2 regions of the Streptomyces sp. NBC_00028 genome follow, and region 1 is predicted to be linked to the other one. Evidence: riboswitches for the same ligand, from Rfam matches in the RefSeq annotation. Region 1 holds a riboswitch; the other holds the start of a gene.
The links. A riboswitch is a leader RNA that binds a small molecule or an ion and turns the genes downstream of it on or off. The one in region 1 is predicted to bind cyclic di-AMP.
Positions count from the first base shown of each region.

Region 2: another riboswitch for cyclic di-AMP. It lies ahead of OG885_RS12690 (M23 family metallopeptidase); the one in region 1 lies ahead of OG885_RS26900 (transglycosylase family protein).

Region 1 covers NZ_CP108293.1:5,976,680-5,983,731, reverse strand. Annotated here, with positions in the region: gene OG885_RS26920 (exopolyphosphatase) at 1-92, opposite strand, end outside; gene OG885_RS26915 (DUF501 domain-containing protein) at 193-717, opposite strand; gene OG885_RS26910 (septum formation initiator family protein) at 763-1,239, opposite strand; gene eno (phosphopyruvate hydratase) at 1,333-2,619, opposite strand; gene OG885_RS26900 (transglycosylase family protein) at 2,940-3,632, opposite strand; cyclic di-AMP (ydaO/yuaA leader) riboswitch at 3,636-3,803, opposite strand; gene OG885_RS26895 (transglycosylase family protein) at 3,998-4,954, opposite strand; gene OG885_RS26890 (cytochrome P450) at 5,146-6,426, opposite strand; gene OG885_RS26885 (nucleoside triphosphate pyrophosphohydrolase) at 6,594-7,052, opposite strand, start outside.
Region 2 covers NZ_CP108293.1:2,899,846-2,906,897, forward strand. Annotated here, with positions in the region: gene OG885_RS12665 (alkaline phosphatase family protein) at 1-34, opposite strand, end outside; gene OG885_RS12670 (DUF5998 family protein) at 34-621, opposite strand; gene OG885_RS12675 (GNAT family N-acetyltransferase) at 674-3,490, opposite strand; gene OG885_RS12680 (HPr family phosphocarrier protein) at 3,689-3,970, shown strand; gene OG885_RS12685 (GntR family transcriptional regulator) at 4,108-4,803, opposite strand; gene OG885_RS12690 (M23 family metallopeptidase) at 5,012-5,776, opposite strand; cyclic di-AMP (ydaO/yuaA leader) riboswitch at 5,789-5,951, opposite strand; gene OG885_RS12695 (M16 family metallopeptidase) at 6,155-7,052, opposite strand, start outside.

The DNA.
Region 1 (7,052 bases):
AGGTCGACGAGTTCACCGGTCGCGGGGTCCACGTCGGCGACGAGGAGGCGGATGGAGTTGGTACCGCAGTCGATGGCGGCGACGCGGGTCATGGGGCTTCCTCACTCTTTGACCCACCGAGACGGGTGGTGGGTGGGCGAAGGTCGGGGGTCCAGGGGGCGGAGCCCCCTGGTACGGCAGCGGAACGCAGGGTCACAGGTCAGCGGGCGGCACCACACACGCCCCCTTGCTCCACCACTCCGGCAGCATCGCAAGGGCCTCGTCGCCGAGCGGGTTCACGCCGGGGCCCGCGGCCAAGGAGTGCGCCACCAGTACATGCAGGCACTTCACCCGGTCCGGCATGCCTCCCGCGCTCGGGAAGCCCTTGAGCTCCTCGATCTCGTCACGCCGCCGGACATAGTCCTCGTGCGCGGCGCGATACGCCGCGGCGAGCTCGGGGTCGGCCGCCAGCCGCTCCGTCATCTCCTTCATCACGCCGTTCGCCTCCAGCGTCCCGATCGCCGAGTTCGCCTTCGGGCACGTCAGGTAGTACAGCGTCGGGAAGGGCGTGCCGTCGGGCAGACGCGGGGCCGTCTCCACCACGTCCGGCTGCCCGCAGGGGCACCGGTGCGCGATGGCGCGCAGCCCGCGCGGCGGACGCCCGAGCTGCTGCTTGAAGGCCTCGACGTCGGCGTCGGTCGGCTCGGTGCGCGGGGTGGTGGGCGGAGGCGTTTCCATGCCTGTCTTTCTCTGGTTCAGCTTCACTGGTCGAAGACGTCGGATTCACTGGTCGGAGGCGTCGGACTTGTCGACCCCGTCCCAGACGTTCGAGTACCAGGGACGGTCCGCCGCCCCCAGCTCGGCGCGCGACTGCTCGGCCGCGCCCGGGTCGACGACGACGAACCCCGTCTCCCCCGGCATCACATAGTGCAGCCGCTGCCGGATCTGCTGCTCGGCGTACGCGTCGTCCTGCCACCGCGCCTTGAGGTCGCGCAGCTGCTCGACGCGCTGCCGGGCCTGCTCCTGCTGCCGCTGCAGATCGGAGATCTCGGCGCGCTGGGAGACGTACTGCCTTATCGGGTAGGCGAGCGCGACGACGAGCGAGCACAGGACGAGGGCGAGCAGCGCCGCGCGGCCGGTGAGCCGGGAGCGGCGGGCCTGGCGTTTGGTCTGGGAGCGGTAGACCCGGGCCGCGGTCTGCTCGCCGAGCAGCCGGATCCGGGTCGCGGTGGAGAAACGATCCCGGTCCTTGACGGCCATCTCTCACTCCCGTTCACCCACGCGCGTACGTCCCCGCACACGGTACGGGACCGAGTACGGGGACGTACGTACGACGCTGTCCTTGAGGGGGTGTCAGCCCTTGAAGCGCGGGAACGCGCTACGGCCGGCGTACACCGCGGCGTCGTCGAGGATCTCCTCGATGCGCAGCAGCTGGTTGTACTTGGCGACGCGGTCCGAGCGGGCCGGGGCGCCGGTCTTGATCTGGCCGCAGTTCACCGCGACGGCGAGGTCGGCGATGGTGACGTCCTCGGTCTCGCCGGAGCGGTGGGACATCATGCACTTGAAGCCGTTGCGCTGGGCCATCTCGACGGCGTCCAGGGTCTCGGTCAGCGAACCGATCTGGTTGACCTTGACGAGCAGGGCGTTGGCGGAGCCCTCCTCGATGCCGCGGGCCAGGCGCTCCGGGTTGGTGACGAAGAGGTCGTCGCCGACGATCTGGACCTTGTCGCCCAGCTTCTCGGTGATGACGTTCCAGCCGGCCCAGTCGTCCTCGAACAGCGGGTCCTCGATGGAGACGAGCGGGTACGCCGCCACGAGCTCCTCGTAGTACTCCGTCATCTCGGCGGCCGAGCGGGACTTGCCCTCGAACTCGTACTTGCCGTCCTTGTAGAACTCGGACGCGGCGACGTCGAGCGCGAGCGCGATCTGCTCACCGGGGATGTAACCGGCCTGCTTGATGGCCTCGACGATGAGGTCGAGGGCGGCGCGGTTGGACTCCAGGTTCGGGGCGAAGCCGCCCTCGTCGCCGAGGCCGGTGGACAGGCCCTTGGTCTTCAGCACCTTCTTGAGGGTGTGGTAGACCTCGGCGCCCCAGCGCAGCGCCTCGGAGAAGGACTCCGCGCCGATCGGGGCGATCATGAACTCCTGGATGTCCACGTTGGAGTCGGCGTGCGAGCCGCCGTTCAGGATGTTCATCATCGGCACCGGCAGCAGGTGCGCGTTCGGGCCGCCCAGGTAGCGGAAGAGCGGGAGGTCGCTGGCCTCGGAGGCGGCGTGGGCGACGGCGAGGGAGACGCCGAGGATGGCGTTGGCGCCGAGGGAGCCCTTGTTGTCGGTGGCGTCCAGGTCGAACATGGCCTGGTCGATCAGGCGCTGCTCGGTGGCGTCGTAGCCGACCAGCTCGGGGCCGATCTGCTCGATGACGGCGAGGACGGCCTTCTCGACACCCTTGCCCATGTAGCGGTTCGGGTCACCGTCGCGAAGCTCGATGGCCTCGAAGGCGCCCGTGGAGGCGCCGGAGGGGACGGCGGCACGACCCGTGCTGCCGTCGTCGAGGCCGACCTCGACCTCGACCGTGGGGTTGCCTCGGGAGTCCAGGATTTCCCGGGCTACGACGACGTCGATGGACGGCACGAGCATCTCCTTCTTGGGATGTGACGCGGCTACGGCACTGCCGCAGCGGCTCTGCGAGACGAGCCTAACCGGCTCCGGGCGATCGGCCACCGCGTGGACCGCCCCCTGGACAGAACCGAGAGTAAATTGTTTCCGAACGGAACAAAGAGACTCGGGTACGAGGGCGTAAAACACCCGGGCGTGAAAAACCCCGCTCCGGTGCGTACGGGGGAACACGCACCGGAGCGGGGAGCCCGTGGGGGACGGGGGTGACCCTCACGAGGCCTTCAGTATGAGGACCACGGATGTGAGGGCGCTGTGGTTCAGCTGGGCGTTGCCCGGCTGCCCTACTTGAGGTGCAGCTGCTGGCCCGGGTAGATGAAGTCGGCGTCGCTGATGATGTCCTTGTTCAGCTTGAACAGCTTCTGCCAGCCGCCCTTGACGTCGTGCTTCTCGGCGATGGAGCTGAGGGTGTCACCCTTGACGACCTTGTACTCGCCGTCGCCCTTCTTGACCTTCTTGCCGGTCGGGGTGGTGACGGTCTTCTTGGCGGTCGTGCGCTCCGAGGAACGGGACGTCGACTGCTCGGAGGAGCGGGTGCTGGTGCTGCTGTCGCTCGACGAGCTGGAGGAGCCGGAGGAGGACGAGCTGCCGCCGCCGGTGTAGGTGGCGCCGGACAGGCCCACACCACAGGTCGGCCAGGCGCCCTTGCCCTGGGCGGCGAGGACCTTCTCGGCTATCTCGATCTGCTGCGACTTGGAGGCCTGGTCGGCGGTGGAGGCGTACGCCGTGCCGCCGTACGCGGCCCAGGTCGAGGCGGAGAACTGCAGACCGCCGTAGTAGCCGTTGCCGGTGTTGATGGACCAGTTGCCGCCCGACTCGCACTGGGCGACGGCGTCCCACTCGGAGGCGGTGGCGGCGGAGGCGTTGCCGGCCGCCATCAGCGGGGCGGCGATGGCGACACCGGTGACGCCGGCGAGCGCGGCGACGCGGGTGGCCTTGGACGGACGACGGTGCTTGCCCTTGCCGGAAAACAGCATGGTGGATCCCCTCACCGACGCCTGCGAGGTGAGCTGTCGGGTTCGGGCCGGTTGAGTTGCCCGGCCGCGCATCTCCCGATGCGCGGCTTCACCCCAAGCCGGTCCAGCGTGAACTGCTGGGCCCGGCACTTACCTTGGGTCCCCCGCTCCTGCCTACGGCGCTTGACGCGACGACTGTTCCCGTACGGCCGCTGGCAGGATTCGGCGTTGCGGCAGCCGGGGCTCGTGGTGACGAGCGGTGTTGACCGTAGCCACGGAATCCGGGGAATTTCAAAGACGATCAGGGCTTCTGAGACTCATCCCACACTTTCGCCAAACCGGACATTCGGCGCGAAGCATGACGTGAACTCCCGCCGGTTTTCGCCCTATTCAGACCCGACTACGAGGGTCTGACCGGGCATGATGGCGCTCGGGTCGGTGCCGATGACCTTCTTGTTCACGGCGTAGAGCCGACGCCATCCGCCGTCGAGCCCAAGGGAGTCGGCGATGGAGGCGAGCGTGTCGCCCTCGCGGACGGTGTACGCCTTCTCGGCGGCGCTCGCGCCACGGTGCCGACCGGTACCGGCGCCGTCTTCGCTGTCGGCACCGAGAGCGCCGATGTCGACGAGGCTCGAAGAACCGCCCTCCTGCCACGAGTTGTCCGATTCGACCTCATTGGCCGGAACTGTGGGCGAGCTGTCGGGCGACTGTGAATCGGCGGGATCAGAGTCGGACGTGTCCGACTTGGAAGACTTGTCCGGCGAGGCGGAGGGCGAGGCGGAGGCATCACCGGAGGCACTGCCGGACGCGTCGCCGGAGGCATCGGTGGAGGCGTCGCCCGACGAGTCGGACTCCGAGGAGTTGGACAACCCGGACGATTCCGACCCCGAGCCGGACGCATCGGACGCGGAGCCGGCCCCGTCGGACGAGTCGCTCCCGACACCCGTGTCGACATCGGCCGAGCCGGAGTCCTTGCTCAGCCCGTTGAGCAGCCCGCAGGCGCCCCAGACGCCGACACCCTGGTCCGCGAGGACCTTCTCGGCGACGGCTATCTGCTGGTTGCGGCTGGCCAGGTCGGCGGTCGGGGCGTAGTCGAGGCCGCCGTACTTCTCCCAGTTCTCCTGGGAGAGGCTGAGCCCGCCGTAGGTACCGTCACCGTTGTTCTGACTCCAGGAGCCGTCGGTCTCGCACTTGGCGACCTTGTCCCAGGTGCTCCCGTCGGCCGCGTTCGCGGCGGTGGCGGCGAGCAGCGGGATCGCGATGGCGGAGCCGGTCACTCCGGCCGCGACGAGAAGCGCCGGAGCTTGGCGGGGGCGACGGTGACGACCGTTCCCGGTGAGCATGCGGGGACCTTTCGGAGACAGCGGTGACCGGCGTGGCGGGTGGTGCTGGTCGCCACGCTGGTTGGTGAACGTATCGGCAGACGATCACTTGTCACAAGTTAATGCCGCGCAGATCACGTGAAGATCACAGAGATGAGGGCGTGTCACGTTTACAACGACCTGCACTGATGGCCGAGTTGGCGCGAACCCTGCTACGAGGTCGGCGTGAACTCGACAGGCAACGTCCGCAGCCCACGCATGATGAGGCCGCCACGCCATCTCAAATCGGCTGAATCCACCGCGAGTCGAAGGTCGGGGAGCCGGGTGAGCAGGGTGGCGAGCGCGGTCTGACCCTCCAGTCGGGCGAGCGGTGCGCCGAGGCAGTAGTGGATGCCGTGGCCATAGCCGAGGTGCTGGTTGTCACGGCGGGACAGGTCGAGGGTGTCGGGGTCCGCGAACCGTGCGGGGTCCCGGTCGGCGGCGGCGAGCACGACGAGCACGGGATCGCCGGCGGCGATGTCCTGCCCTCCGACGGTGAGCGGCTGAGTGGCGAAGCGCCACGTGGCGAGCTCCACCGGGCCGTCGTAGCGCAGGAGTTCCTCGACACCGGTCTCCAGGAGGCCCCTCTCGCCTGCGGCGAGGGAGTCCTGGAGGCGGGCACGTTGGTCGGGGTGGGTCATCAGGGCAAACAGCCCATTACCCACCAAATTGACCGTGGTCTCGAACCCCGCGAACAAAAGGATGAAGGCCATCGCCGCGGCCTCGTTCTCGGTGAGGTGCTCGCCGTGGTCGGAGGCGCGGATAAGGCCGGAGATCAGGTCCTCGCCGGGGACGGGGTCGGCGGGGAGGCTCTCGCGCTTGCGGTGGATGAGCTCCAGCAGATATCCGCGCATCTTCTTCACCGACCGCGCGACCCCGCCGCGCGGCCCTCCCCCGTGCCGGATCATCATGCCTGCCCAGTCCCGGAAGTCGTCCTGGTCCTCGCGGGGGACGCCGAGCAGGTCGCAGATGGCGTAGATGGGGAGCGGGAACGCGAACTCGTGGATGAGGTCGGCGGAGCCCTGTGCGGCGAACCGGTCGATCAGCTGATCGGTCAACTCCTGCACGCGCGGAGCGAACTCGGCGACCCGGCGCGGCGTGAACGCCTTGCTGACGAGCCGGCGCAGCCTCGTGTGGTCCGGCGGGTCGATGTTGAGCAGATGCGTCATCAACTCCGCCTTGCGCTCACCGGGGATGCCGGTCTTCCCCTTGGCGTGCGCGGGCTCGTCGTGGTGCGCGGGGTTCTTGCTGAGCCGCTGGTCGGCGAGGGCCTGCTTGGCGTCGGCGTAACGCGTGACCAGCCACGCCTCCACACCACTCGGCAACCGCGTCCGGTGCACGGGCGCGTGTTCGCGGAGCCAGGCGTAGGCGGGGTAGGGGTCGGTGGCGAACTCCCAGGTGAAGAGTTCGGGGGCCGTGGGGGTGGTGCGCTCGGCGAGGGGCTGGTCGGTCACTCCTTGACGGTATCCGGGTTTTCCGCCGACACCTGCGCGGGATCCGGGTGACCCGTCTCGGCGGCCTTGCGCTACGACCGCCCAGCTTCGCCGGCCCGCCACGGACGGATGTCGGCGTACCAGGCACCCAGCCCCTCAGCCACCCAGCGCCTCAGCCACCCAGCCCCTCATTCACCCAGCCCCTCAGCCGCCCGAACCGCGTCCCGATAGGCCCGCGCCGCGACCCGCAGCGCCGCCTCCGGGTCGACGCCCTCGGACTCGGCGGCGGCTGCCAGTGCGAGCAGTTCGTAGCCGATGCCCTCGCCCTTCGGGAGCGGTACCTCCAGGCCCGCCGTGCGGACCCGTGACGACAGTTTCGTGGCGAGGGCCAGGGCGGGCTGGCCGAGGGGGATGCCGTCCGTCACCGACTCGCGCTGCTTCTCTATCGCCTTGGTGCGCAGCCAGTGGGCCTTGACCTCCTCGGGGGTCGAGGCGGTCTCGTCGCCGAAGACGTGGGGGTGGCGGTGGATGAGCTTGGTGACGATGCCGCCCGCCACGTCGTCGATGGAGAAGGGGGCCTCGGGGTGCTCCTCCGCGATGCGGGCGTGGAAGACGACCTGGAGGAGGACGTCGCCGAGTTCCTCGCG
Region 2 (7,052 bases), 3.1 Mb from region 1:
CCGGGTGCGGGTCCCAGGCGGTGGGCTGTGCCATCAGCGGGTGATGTCCGCGGTCGCCTCGGAGAGGGACTGCGCGAAGGCGAGGGCCTGGCGCACCGTCTCCGGGCCGTCCCCGGCCTCGCTGACGCGCAGGCTGAGGTCGTCCGCCGTCGAGTTGCCCGTGTAGCCGTGGTCCGCCTCGCAGTTGGGGTCGCCGCAGGCGGCGGGCTCCAGGTCGATGCGGGAGACGGCGCCCCAGCCGATGGTCAGGACGACCTCGCGGGGCAGGGTGCCCGGCTGGTACTGCTCCGGGTTGGCGACGACGCGGCTGAGCACGACCGACGAGATCCGGCCGAGCTTGACCGACTCGGTGGAGGTGGTCGCGTACGGCGTCGGGGACGTGGTGTCGGCGGCCTGCTCGTCGGTGTGGCTGACGATGAAGCGGTGCTCGGTGAGGACGAGCACGGTCACGTGCCGTCGCACCTCGTTCTGGTCGAACGTCGTCTCCTGGTGGACCAGGTACGACCGGATGGGCTCGCCGCCCACGGCGGCCTCCACCGCCTCGGCCACGAGGGCCGGGTAGTAGCCGCTGCGCTCGATCGCCGCGCGCAGCCCCTGGGTCGTCGTACTGGTCTTGGCCATGACGTCCATCCTACGGGGGTGCACTGACTGCGAGGCACCGCTCACGAAGGTCTCAGTAGGCCGGCAGCGTCCGTGGGCCCAGGTCGTCGCGGGCGGGCGGCGGCGCCAGCCGGACGGACGCGCCGAGCACGCTCAGGCCGTGCGGGGCGACGACGACCGGTTCCAGGGTGACCGCGACGACCTCGGGGTGGTCGTCGACGAGGCGGGACACCCGCAGCAGCAGCTCCTCCAGGGCGGCCGTGTCGACCGGCGCCGAGCCGCGCCAGCCGAACAGGAGCGGTGCCGTCCGGATCGACCTGACCAGGGTGGCGGCCTCACGGTCGGTGACCGGGATCAGCCGGTGCGCGGTGTCGCCGAGCAGCTGGGAGGCGGCTCCGGCGAGCCCGAAGGAGAGCACGGCGCCGGCCGCCGGGTCGATGACGGCCCGTACGACGGTGTCCACACCGCGCGGGGCCATCTCCTGCACCACCGGGCGCAGCTCCTCGGGCGCGCCGAACAGCTCGGTCAACTCGGCGTAGGCGTGCCGCAGTTGGCCCTCGTCCGCGAGGTCCAGCCGCACGCCGCCCAGGTCGGCGCGGTGGCGCAGGTGGGGGGCGGTGGCCTTGAGGGCGACGGGGTAGCCGAGGGTGCGCGCGGCGGCGGCCGCGTCGTCGGGGGTGGGGGCGGCGAGGGCGCGGTGGACGGGGATGCCGTACTTGCCGAGGAGGTCGCAGGTCTCATCGGCGCCGAGCGTGAGGCCCTGTCCGCGCGCGAGGAGGCCGTCGATGAGCCGGGCGGCGCCCTTCTCGTCGATGGCCGCGTCGATGGACTCCGGCACCTTGCCGGGGTCGGCCGCCTCGCGCCGCCACTGGGCGTACTTCACGGCTTCCCCGAGGGCGCGGACCGCGCGTTCGGCGGCGGGGTAGGCGGGGATGAGGCGGGAGCCGGCCTTGGGGATCTCCTCGGGGTCCTTGGCGGCGAGGCGGTCCAGGGCGCGGAAGGGGTGGGACGCGCTCGGTGTCGCGGCCTGCGGTGCCGTGCTGGTCGCGGCGGACAGGGCCTCGGCCAGCCCGCCCAGCTCCACGTGGACGACGAGGACGGGCTTGCCGGGCACCCGCTCGGCCGCCGAGCGCAGCGCCTCCGCGAGCGCGGCGTCGCCGGCGGCACCCTCGCCGACCGCCGGTATCGCGGTCACCACGACCGCGTCGCACGTGTCGTCCGCCAACGCGCGCGAGAGCGCGGCGTGGAAGTCCTTCGCCGAGGCGGCCGTCGTCAGGTCCAGCGGGGGCAGCGGCCTGAGTCCCTCGGACAGACAGGCGTCGTAGGTGAGCATTCCGAGCGACTCGGAGTTGCCGAGGATCGCCACGCGCGGGCCGCGCGGCAGGGGCTGACGGGCGAGGAGCAGACCGGTGTCGACCAGCTCGGTGATGGTGTTCACGCGGATGACGCCGGCCTGCCGCAGCAGCGCGGACACGGTCGCGTGCGGCAGCCGCGTGGCCCGTACGGCGTGCCCTTGAGGGGCGGAACCGGCGCCCTGGACCACGACCAGCGGCTTCGCCGCAGCGGTACGGCGGGCGAGGCGCGTGAACTTGCGGGGGTTGCCGATGGACTCCAGGTACATGAGGACGACGTCGGTGTCCGGGTCGTCGTACCAGTACTGGAGGACGTCGTTGCCGGACACGTCCGCGCGGTTGCCCGAGGAGACGAACGTGGAGACGCCGGTGACCCCGGTGACGCCGCCGCCGCGTCGGTGCAGTCGGGACAGCAGGGCGATGCCGATGGCGCCGGACTGGGCGAACAGTCCGATGCGGCCGGGGCGCGGGGTCTCGTTGGCGAGGGAGGCGTTGAGCCGGACGTCCGGGTTGGTATTGATGACGCCGAAGGCGTTGGGGCCGATGATCCGCATGCCGTACGCGCGCGCGTGCCGGACGAGTTCGCGCTGGCGCTCCCGCCCCTCGGGGCCGCTCTCGGCGTAGCCGGCGGAGATCACGACGAGGCCCTGCACCCCGTGTTCGCCGCACTCGGTGACGACCGCGGGGACGTGCTCGGCGGGCACGGCGACGACCGCGAGGTCGACGGGGCCCTCGATGTCGCGCACCGAGCGGTGCGCGGGGATCCCGTCGAGCTCCTTGTCGGTGAAGGCCTTGTTCACGGCGTACAGGCGGCCGGTGAAGCCGGCCTCGCGGATGTTGTCGAGGATGCTGCGGCCCACCCCGCCGGGGCTGCGGCCGACGCCGACGACCGCGACCGAGCCGGGCTTGAGCAGCCGCTCCACGGACCGCCCCTCCGCGCGCTGTTCGCGCGCGTACTGCACGGCCATCGAGCGGTCGGTGGGTTCGAGATCGAACTCCAGGCGGACGACGCCGTCCTCGAAGCTGCGCTTCTGGGTGTACCCGGCGTCCATGAACACCTTGATCATCTTGGTGTTGGCGGGCAGCACCTCGGCGGCGAAGCGGCGGATGCCGCGCTCGCGGGCGACGGCGCCGATGTGTTCGAGGAGGGCGGAGGCCACACCCCGCCCCTGATGGGCGTCCTGGACCAGGAAGGCGACCTCGGCCTCGTCGGAGGGAGCGGTCGCGGGCATTCCGTCGGCGCCGATGCGGTCGTAGCGTACGGTGGCGATGAACTCGCCTCCGACCGTGGCGGCGAGTCCCACCCGGTCCACAAAGTCGTGGTGCGTGAAGCGGTGGACGTCCTTTGCGGACAGGCGCGGGTAGGGCGCGAAGAAGCGGTAGTACTTCGACTCGTCCGAGACCTGCTCGTAGAAGCTGACCAGGCGCTCGGCGTCATCAACGGTGATGGGGCGGATGCGCGCGGTGCCGCCGTCGCGCAGCACCACGTCGGCCTCCCAGTGGGAGGGGTACTCGTGCCGGTCCGACGAGGTCTGCATGGGCCCCAGAGTACGGCTCGCGTACGACAACGGCGCGAGGCAGTCTGTGGAGAGCGCGACAGGATCGCAAGAGGACGGAAGTCGGACCGAGGCCGCGGTCCGACGGCTCACCCCGGAGGGGACGAAGGTCCGCTCCGGAGACACTTCACGTGTGGGAAACTGGTCTAGACAACCCTGAACACCGAAGGGCAGCATCACATGGCTGAGCGCCGCGTCAACGTCGGCTGGGCCGAGGGCCTCCACGCCCGCCCCGCTTCCATCTTCGTCCGGGCCACCACGGCCTCCGGTATCCCCGTGACGATCGCCAAGGCCGACGGCAACCCCGTCAACGCGGCCTCCATGCTGGCGGTCCTGGGCCTGGGCGCCCAGGGCGGCGAGGAGATCGTCCTCGCCTCGGACGCCGAGGGCGCGGACGCCGCCCTCGACCGTCTGGCGAAGCTGGTCTCCGAGGGGCTCGAGGAGCTTCCCGAGACCGTCTGATTTATCGGGGCCGGTTGTATCACGGCACCACTGAAGGGCTCGTCCGAGTTTATCGGGCGAGCCCTTTCCAATTCCCTCGCACGGGCAGCAGGAATTCTCCCCCGCGAATTACTTCCTCTTTGTATACGGCCCTTGTGTTAATGCCGCAGGCTCGTCATGTTTACGGGAGGTTGCGAGTTCCTCACACGGTCGGGCCGATCTCCCGCGGCGCGGAATCGGAGCCGGTGCGCGGCGGTCGAGCGCTCGGTGTGCAGCGCGGTGACCGCACGCGCGCGTTCCCCGTCGCCGCGTGCCACGGCGTCGACGATGGCGCCGTGCTCGGCCCAGGACTCGGCGGGGTTGGCGGGCGCCTCCACGGTGTACATCCAGGAGATCTTGTGGCGCAGCTGGGTCAGCATCGAGGTCAGCGCGGGGCTGCCGGAGGCCTGCGCGAGCGTCTCGTGGAACCAGCCGCCCAGGGAGCGCAGATCCTCGCTGTTGCCCCGCCTGGCCCGCTCCTGCCCCAGCCTGACCAGGCCGCGCAGGACCTTGAGGTGCGCCTCGGTGCGGCGCTGGGCGGCCCGGGAGGCGCCCAGCGGCTCCAGGAGCATCCGCATCTCCAGCAGGTCGGCGGCCTCCTGTTCGGTCGGTTCCGCGACGCACGCGCCCGCGTGCCGCCGCGTCACCACGAAGCCCTCGGCCTCCAGCGTGCGCAGGGCCTCCCGGACGGGGACACGGGAGACGCCGTAGCGGCGGGCGAGGAGTTCCTCGGTGAGGCGGCTGCCGCGCTCGTGGACACCGGAGACGATGTCGTCCCTGATCGCGGTGCATACCGAGTGCGCCGGAATACGCATGACCGACCTCCGTCTTAATCCCCGTGAAACGTCGATGATTGACGTGTGTTCAGTGACTCTATTGCAAAGAGCGGGAATTTCCGATGGCGGACCGGAATCCATGGATATTTTTTGGACAGCCGGGTACCGAAAACGGCGAAACCCCGGCTCGGGTGAGCCGGGGTTCCGGGAGATCCTGCGATCCGTCGTCAGACGTTCACAGCGGGCGTCAGACGTTCACACCGTGCGAGCGCAGGTAGGCGACGGGGTCGATGTCCGAGCCGTACTCGGCGGTCGTCCTGGCCTCGAAGTGCAGGTGCGGGCCGGTGACGTTGCCGGTCGCGCCGGACAGGCCGATCTGCTGGCCCGGGGTGACCGTCTGGCCGACCGAGACCCCGATGGACGACAGATGGCCGTACTGGGTGTACGTGCCGTCGTTCATCTTGATCACGATGTTGTTGCCGTACGACCCGCCCCAGCCGGCCTCGACGACGGTGCCGGAGCCGACCGCGTGGACGGAGGTGCCGCTGGCGGCGTGGAAGTCGACCCCGGTGTGGCTGCCGGAGGACCAGACGGCGCCGCCGGCCTTGTAGCCGGTGGAGATGTACGAGCCCGAGATCGGGGCGACGAAGGAGTTGAGGCGCTTGCGCTCGGCGGCGGCGCGGGCGGCGCGCTCCTTGGCCTCGCGCTCCTTCTTGGCCTTGGCGGCGGCCTTCTTGCGCGCCAGCTCCTCGGCCTTCTTCTGGGCGGCCTCCTCGGCGGCCTGCTCCTGGGCCTCGGCCTGGGCGTCGATCTGGTCGGCGACCGAGTCGCCGATGGTGACGACCGGGATGAGTCCGGTCTGCTCGGCCGTGGGCTCCGCGGCGAGGGCCGGGGCGGCGAGGGTGCCGATGACGCCGGTGGTGGTGAGCGCCGCGATCCCGGCCGCGCGGGCGGTGGTGCGCTTCATCCGGCTCGGGGCACGGTGCTTCCCGGTGGGGCGCGTGAACGCCATGTAGTGGCTGGTCCTTTCCTTCCCTCTCGCCTACCGGGTTAGCTGACGGGTTCGGAGCAGGAAGGTCTCCTACGGACCCCCTCGCTGACGCGCGGGCGTCCGATTCACCCCAGGGACTGCATGGGTCCCCGGCTCCCCTGGCTCGCGCCGTACGGGGACTCGGCGATGACTGTCCGGTGCCGCGGGCGCGGCGCACTGCGTGACGAACAGCCCGGACGACGCTAAGGGGGGCCACTTTCAATCCCCAAACAGATCAGGCAGTTTGTAGCGCATCCCACAGGGCAAACAGGCAACCACCCTTCAATTCATTCCTTATTCGGACATTAAGGGGCCCTGGTGACGCTTCAGTCACCAGGGCCCCTTCACGCACGCGTGCTTCTACTCGGCCGACACCACGGTCACTTCACCGATGCCGAGGGCCTCCACGGGCTCCTTGATGGCCGCCGCGTCGCCGACCAGGATCGTCACCAGACGGTCCACCGGGAAGGCGTTGACGGCCGCCGCGGTGGCCTCGACGGTGCCGGTCGCGGCGAGTTGCCGGTACAGCGTCGCCTGGAAGTCGTCGGGCAGATACTGCTCGACCTGGTCGGCCAGCGTGCTCGCCACGGCCGCCGCGGTCTCGTACTTGAGCGGTGCCACCCCGACGAGGTTCTGCACGGCGACGTCGCGCTCGGCGTCGGTGAGTCCCTCCGCGGCGAGGGTGCGCAGCACCGTCCACAGGTCGTCGAGGGCGGGGCCGGTGTTCGGGGTGTCGACGGAACCGCTGATGGCCAGCATCGCGGCACCGGTGCCGTCCGGGGCGGACCTGAGGACCTGCCCGAACGAGCGCACGCCGTAGGTGTAGCCCTTCTCCTCGCGAAGGACGCGGTCCAGGCGGGAGGTGAGGGTGCCACCGAGGCAGTAGGTGCCGAGCACCTGCGCGGGCCACACGCGGTCGTGCCGGTCGGCGCCGATACGGCCGATCAGCAGCTGCGTCTGGACGGCGCCGGGGCGGTCCACGATGACGACCCGGCCGGTGTCGTCGGCGGTGATGGCCGGCACCGGGCGCGGCTCGGCCGCGGAGCCGGTCCACGAGCCGAGGGTGTCGCCGAGCAGCCCGTCCAGGTCGAGGTCGGTGAGGTCGCCGACGACTACGACGGTGCCGGTGGCGGGGCGGACGTGCTTCTCGTAGAAGGCGCGTACGGCCGCCGAGTCGATGTTCTGGACGGTCTCCTCGGTGCCCTGGCGGGGGCGGGACATGCGCAGGTCCGCCGGGAACAGGGTCCGGGAGAGCTCC